One region of the Bacillus xiamenensis genome, then DNA from elsewhere that is predicted to be linked to it. Evidence: riboswitches for the same ligand, from Rfam matches in the RefSeq annotation. Region 1 holds a riboswitch; each other region holds the start of a gene.
The links. Region 1 has a riboswitch for S-adenosylmethionine ahead of BK049_RS02310 (methionine biosynthesis PLP-dependent protein). Riboswitches for the same ligand answer to the same signal wherever they lie in the genome.
Positions count from the first base shown of each region.

Region 2: it holds a riboswitch for S-adenosylmethionine, as region 1 does, so the genes downstream of both, BK049_RS12340 (methionine ABC transporter ATP-binding protein) here and BK049_RS02310 (methionine biosynthesis PLP-dependent protein) in region 1, are expected to answer to the same signal.
Region 3: it holds a riboswitch for S-adenosylmethionine, as region 1 does, so the genes downstream of both, BK049_RS09455 (sugar ABC transporter substrate-binding protein) here and BK049_RS02310 (methionine biosynthesis PLP-dependent protein) in region 1, are expected to answer to the same signal.

Region 1 covers NZ_CP017786.1:463,985-467,262, reverse strand. Annotated here, with positions in the region: gene BK049_RS02320 (YjcG family protein) at 1-162, opposite strand, end outside; gene BK049_RS02315 (esterase family protein) at 215-955, opposite strand; SAM riboswitch class I at 1,176-1,297, shown strand; gene BK049_RS02310 (methionine biosynthesis PLP-dependent protein) at 1,376-2,494, shown strand; gene metC (cystathionine beta-lyase) at 2,491-3,278, shown strand, end outside.
Region 2 covers NZ_CP017786.1:2,444,063-2,447,340, forward strand. Annotated here, with positions in the region: gene BK049_RS12325 (toprim domain-containing protein) at 1-288, shown strand, start outside; gene BK049_RS12330 (thioredoxin family protein) at 300-602, shown strand; gene BK049_RS12335 (SCP2 sterol-binding domain-containing protein) at 723-1,064, shown strand; SAM riboswitch class I at 1,167-1,275, shown strand; gene BK049_RS12340 (methionine ABC transporter ATP-binding protein) at 1,431-2,456, shown strand; gene BK049_RS12345 (methionine ABC transporter permease) at 2,449-3,117, shown strand; gene metQ (methionine ABC transporter substrate-binding lipoprotein MetQ) at 3,132-3,278, shown strand, end outside.
Region 3 covers NZ_CP017786.1:1,873,800-1,877,077, forward strand. Annotated here, with positions in the region: gene BK049_RS09450 (PepSY domain-containing protein) at 1-679, shown strand, start outside; SAM riboswitch class I at 905-1,017, shown strand; gene BK049_RS09455 (sugar ABC transporter substrate-binding protein) at 1,186-2,304, shown strand; gene BK049_RS09460 (sugar ABC transporter ATP-binding protein) at 2,377-3,278, shown strand, end outside.

The DNA.
Region 1 (3,278 bases):
GGTGGAGACGACCTCAGCTGCTTCTAGATCCGTTAATTCAAAAGGTGTTCTTAATGTTAAATGCGGCGGTATGAGTGCATAGTTCGGATCATAACGTTTCCGATAAGAGTTCGCAATATCTTGCAATTTTTTTGATGGAAATAAAACAACTCCGTATTTCATCATGTTCCCTCCTGATTAAGAAAGTATTTATTATTGTTTATTATAACAAAATTCAGTTGATGAACGAATATGGGAGCATTCTTTTTAACGAAGGTGCAATGAGCGGCTGCCAAAATGTCCATTTATGGTCCCCTTCGAATGTCTCAAATAAATAATCCGCACCAGACTGTTCAAGAAGAGCCTTCAGTTCTTCGTTCGGCTGAATAAAATCAAGCACTTGGCCATCTGTTGTTTTCACAGCCGTTTCTTCTAACCCAATTTGATGGATAATGGCATAATGAGAAAGTGATGCTGATTGTTTGACCGCTTGTAAGACCGACTCATCAACGTAAGGGGACTGCAAAATCAGTCCGCCAAATAACGAAGGATAATCAATGGCTGTCATGAGTGAGATGGTAGCACCGAGTGAATCACCAATAAACGTACGCCCCGATCCGATTTGATACGTTGGAAAGTGTTCATCAATATAAGGGACAAGTTCATTTGCTAAAAAGCGTTTATACGCCTCGAACTTTGTGCCATCTGGATGATACGTATTTCGTCTTTCGGTGACATTTTCATAGGGAACACCAATGATAATCGCGCGTTCCATTTCTTTGTTTTGCATGAGTTCTTCCGCCTGTCTGCCTATTTTACCTAAGCGGAAATAATCATGACCATCTTGGGCAATGATGACATGATATGTATAAAGGGGCGAGTAATTGACTGGTAAATAAATCAGAACGGTCATGTCCGTCCCAAGTTCTTTTGAGTGTAAGGTTTCTTCTTGAATCATTCCTGTTTTCTTCACCATAATCCATTCCTCCAGCTAACCAAATTCATCATAAGTGAAACGTTTCCATTCATTGTAACACGAAAAACAGCGTTGTTCCTATATGCTAACATGCAATCAAATCGGCTGACATTCAATCTAGTGCAAAATACAGAAAATTTTAATTAATCGTTACATTTCCCCTTGAAAAATGAGTTTTAATGCGTTACAGTATTAAGAATTAGAACAGACAGACAACACATTCTTATCGTGAGAGGTGGAGGGACTGGCCCTTTGAAACCTCAGCAACCGGTATGCATCACATGATGTGATGTACCAAGGTGCTAAATCCAGCAAGCAGTTTTTTTGCTTGGAAGATAAGAGGAAGCGATTAAACCCCTTCTTCTTATGAAGAAGGGGTTTTCTGTTTTGAAATCAGATTTTTACTTAGGATGGTGTCAAATGACAGAACATGTGGAAACGAAATTAGCGCAAATTGGAAACCGTAGCGATGAGGCGACTGGCACTGTCAGTCCTCCAGTTTATCTTTCAACAGCATACAGACATAGAGGTATTGGTGAATCAACAGGGTTTGATTATATTCGGACGAAAAACCCAACAAGACAGCTTGTAGAAGATGCGATTGCTTCACTCGAAGAAGGGACGGCCGGTTTTGCCTTCAGTTCGGGAATGGCTGCTATCCAAACGATCATGGCTCTATTTGAAAGCGGAGATGAACTGATTGTGTCATCAGATTTATATGGCGGTACATACCGTTTGTTCGAGAACGAATGGAAAAAGTATGGCCTGCGTTTTCTTTACGATGATTTTTCAGATGAAGACTGTTTACGCTCTAAAATGACGCCAAACACAAAAGCCGTCTTTATTGAAACCCCGACAAATCCACTCATGCAGGAAGCGGATATTCAAAAGGTTGCGAAGATCGCAAAAGAGCATGGCGCTTTGGTCATTGTCGATAACACCTTTTACACACCAGTGTTGCAAAAGCCGATTACGCTTGGAGCGGATATTGTCATTCATAGCGCAACCAAATATTTAGGCGGACATAATGACGTCCTTGCTGGTCTCGTGGTCACAAAAGGAGAGCAGCTTTCTGAAGATATGTTCCAGCATCAAAATGCCATCGGAGCGGTTTTATCTCCATTTGACTCTTGGCTTTTAATGAGAGGAATGAAAACGCTGGCTCTTAGAATGCGCCAGCACGAGGCAAATGCGAAGGAATTAGCTGACTTTCTAAAGCAGCAGCCGGAAATCCAAGATGTTCTTTACCCAGGTAAGGGTGGGATGCTGTCATTCCGTGTTGCCAAAGAGGACTGGGTCAACCCATTTTTAAAGCAGCTGAAAACGATTTGTTTTGCGGAAAGCCTTGGCGGAATTGAAAGCTTTATTACGTATCCAGCGACGCAAACGCACATGGACATCCCAGAAGAGATTCGCATCGCAAACGGTGTGTGTAACAAACTGCTCCGTTTCTCTGTTGGGATTGAGCATGTGGATGACCTGAAAGCAGACCTGAAGCAGGCACTATCAAAAGTGAAAGAGGAGGTACACACGAAATGACCACACACGATTGGACACTCGAAACACAACTCGTTCATAATGCGTTTAAAACAGACCGCTCAACAGGTGCAGTCAGTGTACCGATTCAACATGCATCGACATTTCACCAAAGCAGCTTCGATGAATTTGGTCAATATGACTACTCTCGATCAGGCACTCCTACACGTCAGGCGCTAGAGGATACGATTGCAGCGCTAGAAGGAGGAACGAGAGGGCTTGCCTTTGCGTCAGGTATGGCAGCCATTTCAACTGCTTTTCTTCTGTTATCAAAAGGGGATCATGTTCTTGTCACAAGAGATGTGTACGGGGGAACATTCAGGATGATCACCCAAGTTCTTTCGAGATTTGGCATTGAGCATACCTTTGTGGACATGACAGATTTAAACGAAGTCAAACAAGGCATTCAATCGAATACGAAAGTCATTTACATGGAAACACCGTCAAACCCCACACTAGGGATTACGGATATTGCAGGCGTTGTCCAGCTTGCGAAAGAGCATGACTGTCTAACCTTCTTAGATAATACGTTCTTAACGCCTGCGCTTCAGCGTCCGCTGGATCTTGGTGTTGATATTGTGCTGCACAGTGCAACGAAATTTTTGAGCGGTCACAGTGATGTATTGTCTGGCTTAGCCGTGGTCAAAGACGAGAAGCTGGGAGAAGAACTTTATTCACTGCAAAATTCATTCGGTGCGGTTCTTGGCGTTCAGGATTGCTGGCTTGTGTTAAGGGGATTAAAAACACTTCAAGTCAGATTAGAAAAAGCAAGTCAAACCGCTTTAGA
Region 2 (3,278 bases), 1.7 Mb from region 1:
CTAAAAGAAGTCATAAGTGAACCTGTTACCATCATTTGCACCAATGGCACGATCAGTACATCGAAGCTGGATCAGCTTGTGGACGATTTATTCGGGAAAGACGTTTACATATTAGCAGACAGTGACGATGCTGGCGACAAACTGCGGAAGCAATTTCGAAAAGAATTTCCTGAAGCCCTTCATCTGTTTGTCGACAGAACGTACCGCGAAGTGGCCGCTTCACCGTCAGCCCACATTGCATCTATTCTATTAGCTGCAAACATTGATGTTCATTCGAAATATTTATGAGGGTGACGTATATGAAAGAGATTGAAGAGCATGAATTCAAGGAGATAGAGGACGATTTATTTCTTTTATACTTATATACACCGTTTTGCGGAACATGCCAGCTGGCAAAGAAGATGCTGGCAGTGGTCGAGGCCATGCAGCCGGATGTTCCCTTTTACGAGAACAATTTAAACTATTCACCAGGTTTTGCGAAAGCATTTGAGATCGAGAGTGTTCCGTGCTTTCTCCTGTTTAAAAAGGGTGAGATCGTACAAAAAGGCTATGCCTTTCACTCAGTTCCATATCTTCACGAAGTGATTGAAACCGCTAAATAAAGCGTTTTTTTGTCATATTTCAAGCAATTCATTTGAAAATTTGTCGAGTTATTTATAAAGGACAAGCTGAGGTTTGTAGAGAAATGTTATGTATAACCAAATGACAGGGAGGTTATACATGTGGAAAATGTGAAAGCCCATGGAAACGTAGGGCAGCGATTGCTTTTAAAGCCGCTGCTTTCATCATCATCCTTGAAGATTACATTTGAGGCGGAAACTGATTCTTGTACTTTGATTGTGGATGAGCGTGGTGAAGTGAAGAAACTGCCTGCAATTGAGTTATCAGATCTCATCTTTTATGGTGAGAGGAAAGAAATTCTTCAATTATTAGATGGAGACATGTCCTTGCAGCAGCTTATCAGCAGGGGACAAGTGAAGGTGAAAGGCTCGTTTCGTGCGCTTCTGAGATTAGAAGCAGTCCTTTGGCTGACGAACGGTTTTTTTCGAAAAATGATAACTTAGTCGTTTACTTGGAAATTAGTGATTTACAGCGTTGACATATCTCAAATAGCATGATATTCTACGTTAGTAAAAACATGAACATCACATAAAACAACATATTTTCTCTTATTAAGAGAGGTGGAGGGACGTGCCCTATGAAACCCGGCAACCGTCAGCATAGCTGAAATTGGTGCCAATTCACTCAAAGCCGCAACGCTTTGAAAGATGAGAGAAAGGCGTATTTGAAATAAAAGGCCTTTCTGCTTGCGTTGCAGTTAGGTCTTTTTTACTGACCTGGCGTCTGGCTAGAGTCACGACAGCACGAAGAATAAATGAACGTATGTGATGGCAACCTATAGATTCAGCAAGAAAGCAGGTGAACAGACTGTGATCCATTTACAGAATGTATCAAAAACGTATCATTCAAAAAGCGGAAATGTTGATGCTGTAAAAGACGTCAACTTGGATATCGATAAAGGTGAAATATTCGGAATTATCGGGTATAGCGGCGCAGGGAAAAGCTCCCTTATTCGCCTATTAAACGGTCTGGAGCAGCCAACAGAAGGAATCGTTGAAGTGGCAGGCAACCGGATTAATGAAGTATCGAATGCGAAACTTCGGAAAGCAAGACAAGAAATCAGCATGATTTTCCAGCACTTTAACTTGCTCTGGTCAAGAACAGTGAGACAAAATATTATGTTCCCACTCGAGATCGCAGGTGTACCTGCATCAAAACGGAGAGCTCGTGCAGACGAACTCATTAAATTGGTCGGTTTAGAAGGAAAAGAACATGCATATCCGTCTCAGCTAAGCGGCGGGCAAAAGCAGCGTGTAGGGATTGCGAGAGCATTAGCGAACGATCCAAAAGTTTTACTATGTGATGAAGCCACTTCTGCGCTTGATCCGCAAACAACGGATTCCATCCTTGAGCTTTTAGCCGATATTAATAAACGACTGGGACTCACCATTGTGCTAATCACACACGAAATGCACGTCATTCGCAAAATTTGTCACCGTGTGGCGGTGATGGAGAATGGCCGTATTGTCGAAGAAGGCGAAGTATTACGTGTCTTCAGACAGCCGAAAGAAGAAATGACGAAGCGATTTGTGAAACAGCTTGCTGAACCAGAAGAAGCGAAAGAAACGATTGAGCACGTCCTAGAGCGAGTAAAAGAAGGTCAGGTCGTCCGGTTGTCCTTTATCGGAGATTCTGCCGAACAGCCGCTGATCACGGAAATCATTCGATCCTTCAAGGTCGATGTGAACATCCTGCAAGGAAAGATTTCTCAAACGCAGGAAGGCGCGTTTGGAACACTCTTTATCCATATTCATGGAGACGAGAACGAAGTTGAAAAAGCCATCGCCTATATCCAAAGCAAACAGGTTGAAATCGAGGTGATGACACATGTTTGAGAAATGGTTTCCGAACGTTGACCTAAATGTCATCTGGAGTGCAACAGGTGAAACGGTATATATGACATTCATTGCACTAGCGTTTGCTTTTGTGATCGGGATCATCCTTGGACTATTGCTTTTTCTCACAAGTAAAGGCGGTCTTTGGGAAAATAAACCGATCAATGCTGTCATCGGCGCAGTCGTCAACATTTTCAGATCGATTCCTTTTATCATTTTAATCATTCTATTATTAGGGTTTACCAAACTTATTATGGGCACGATTTTAGGCCCAAATGCAGCGTTACCAGCCCTTGTCATTGGATCAGCTCCTTTCTACGCACGTCTTGTTGAAATTGCACTGCGTGAAGTAGACAAAGGAGTCATTGAAGCAGCACGATCTATGGGAGCGAAAACGTCTACCATTATTTTCAAAGTGTTGCTGCCAGAATCACTGCCAGCCCTTATTTCAGGCATTACCGTAACAGCGATTGCTCTGATTGGCTCTACTGCGATTGCAGGTGCAATTGGAGCAGGCGGACTTGGTGACCTTGCCTATGTAGAAGGATACCAATCTGGTAATACAGATGTCACACTTGTAGCCACTGTGTTTATTCTGATCATCGTCTTTATTATTCAAATAATCGGTGATTTGATTACAAATAAAATTGATAAACGTTAAGGGAGGATTTATTCATGAAGAAATTGATTTTAAGTGCACTATTTCTAGCATTTGCAGGTATTCTAGCTGCATGCGGTTCATCTAATAACGCAAGCGAAAGCAAAACCATTACGGTTGCGGCTTCAAAAACACCACATGCCGAGATTCTTGAAGAAGCAAAA
Region 3 (3,278 bases), 1.4 Mb from region 1:
AGTCTATGTGGTTAAAGTTCTTGGAGAAGATGGTAAACAGCATACGCTGAAAGTCAATTGTCATACAGGAAAAATCATCAAGCACGAAACAGCAAAAAAAGAAAAAGCAATTAACAAGCAAACCGCTCAAAAGATTGCTTTGAAAAATTGCTCAGGTGTCATTCAGTCATTAGAAATGCAAAAAGAGGATCAGACCTATGTTTACGTCATTAAGCTACTAGGTGACGATGGTAAACAACATGTTGAAAAAATCAACTGTCAAAATGGAAAGGTAATCTCACACCAAACTGGCAGTCAAACGATCAGTATTTCGAAATCAAAAGCAGAAACGATTGCACTTTCTAAAACAAAAGGTGCTATTCAATCGGTACAATTAAAAAAGGATACAGATGAATATGTTTATGTGATAAAAGTATTGGGTGAGGATGGAAAAGCTTACACGTATCATATCAATTGTGAAAAGGGTCAAGTAATGAAACAAAAAGTGTCTGCAAAAGCAGAGGGAATTACAAAACAACATGCTAAAGAGATTGCCTTAAAAAATTGCACAGGCGTAGTCAAAGATATGCAATTAAAGAAAGAAGGCAATATAACAATGTATGTCATCAAAGTCGTTGATCAGTCTCAAAAAGAGCAAACAGTGAAAATCAATGCAAATACAGGGAAAGTCTGCTCATAATCAAACATTTCGGCACATTTCATTTCTTATTCATGACAGTTCCAAAACAACCTAAAAACACGCAAATCTTGCTCCTGATAGTCATTGACTATCAGGTTTTTTTATCATTCGATTTCTTTTTGATCACGATATCAAATTTAAAATATTCAAAAAATGATTGACAATGATGGAACATCACATTAAAGTTAAGAAGACATTTCAACTAAAACAAACTTCATAACACATCTCTTATCAAGAGAGGCAGAGGGACTGGCCCTATGACGCCCGGCAACCGTTTCTATTATTCAAGAAATTGGTGCTAATTCCTGCAAAGCTGTTACAGCTTTGACAGATAAGAGAGGAAGACTTCCCGATACATGTTTCATGCAACGGTGATCAAGCCTCTCTTTACAAGAGAGGCTTTTTTGTTTCTTTTGAAGAAACAAATGATTGGTTGACAGGCATTTTCCCACTTTTTACCCTAGTTTTCTGATGTGAAAACTAAAATAATTGAAGGAGGAACAACAATGAAACGTAAATATTGGACATCATCCCTTGTATTATTGACGATCCTGACAGTTCTATTATCTGGCTGCGGTACGGGATCGAGCGCAGGCTCAAAAGCCAATGCAAACGAAAAGGTATCCTTTGACAATGTACCGAAGCGCTTTGCAAAGGGGCAGGGAGCAAAAATTAAAGTCATCCGCAAAATTGGCGGGGACGATCATACGGCTCAATTTTTAGCAGGGACAAAGGCAGAAGGTGAAGCGCTGGGCTTTACAGTGGACGTCTACACGGCAAATGGTGATACAGCAAAGTTCCATGATGCCATTTCTCAGGCACTAGAAGAAAACTATGATGGCTTTATCATCTCGCATGGGGATGATGAGGCGACAGTCGCTGATGTGAAGAAGATCACAGCGAAAGGCATCCCAGTTGTGGCGTTTGATTCGAACCCGAAGCTAAAGGACATCAAAGGAGTCACCGTGACATCTCAAGATGATGAACAATTAGCGAAAAAATCATTAGACGCGCTCGTGGCTGATTTTAAAGGAAAAGCAAACATTGCGTACCTTTGGGTAGACGGGTTCCCGCCGATGGTGAGACGAAACAAGGTGTACCAAGAAACGCTCAAACAACATACAGGGATCAAGGAGCTTGACCGATTTGGCGTTGCTTCCTCTGATACGTCTGTTCAAACACAAAATGCAGTAGCGGCGATGCTGAATAAGTATCCAAAGGGCAAGCTTGATGCGATTTTTGCCACATGGGATGCATTTGCCATCGGTGCGGCAAGAGCTTTAAAGGAAGCAGGAAGAACAGAAGTGAAAATTTACGGTATTGATGTGTCTAATGCCGATCTGCAAGAAATGACTTCGGAAAACAGTCCGTGGAAGTACACAGCAGCGGTCGATCCGAAGCTCATCGGGGCAGTCGACGTGAGGATTCTTGCGAAGAAAATAGCTGGCGAGAAAACGCCATCTTCCTATGACCTTGAGGCCTCCCTCATTTCACAAAAGCAACTTCAACAAGCAGGAAAGGCCATCAATATGGTCAATCTTGCAGAGGAAGTAAAAGGGTTCGGTTCATCGACTGCCTTTGAAGAAGATTGGATGAAGACCTTGAAGAAGCATTATGCAAAATAACCCGCGTGCACTCTCTTTCAATAGAGGGTGTTTCGTTTTTCAAATGACGATCAGTAGAGAAGGAGGACACCTATGACATCGCCACTTGTTTGTATGAAGAACATTTCGATTGAATTTCCAGGGGTCAAAGCGCTGGATCAAGTGAATTTCACATTAAAAAGAGGAACGGTCCATGCCCTTATTGGGGCGAACGGTGCTGGGAAGTCCACGTTAATGAAGGTTCTCTCTGGTGCTCATTCGCATTTTGAAGGAACCATCCACATCAATGGCGAGGCGGCAGCGATTCAAACACCGAAGGATGCGGCCTCATATGGTGTGCAGACAGTCCATCAAGAAGTGGATACAGCCCTCGTTCCCTATTTAAGTGTTGGTGAAAATATGATGATACATGAGATTGAGAAAAAACCATTTGTCCGCTGGAAAGAGCTTCATCGCAAGGCAGCTCAACTATTAAAAGAGATGGACATTGACATCTCCACGAAGCGTCTTGTGAGTGACCTGACACTGGCAGAAAAACAGATGGTGCTCATTGCCAAAGCTGTTTCTATCAAATGCAGCATTTTAATTTTAGATGAACCAACGGCTCCACTCAGTCATGCGGAAACAAGCAAATTATTCTCAATGATTCAGCAATTGAAACAGAAAGGCACGGGCATCATTTTTATCTCGCACCGCATGCCAGAAATTTTCAACATTTGCGATGAATTGACTGTGATGAGGAATGGAACCGATGTGGCGGTACACCTTGTCAAAGAGACCGATCCAAAGCAGGTCATTGAAGAAATGTTAGGTGCACCATTAGAGGAGCAATTCCCGCCCCGTACACCTTTGAAGGATGCACCGATTGTGCTTGACGTGAAAGAGTTGCATGACCAGCATAAATTGAACAACATTCACCTCCATGTGAAAAAAGGGGAAATCCTCGGGATCGCAGGACTAGTCGGCGCTGGTAAAACGGAACTGTGCAAAGCCCT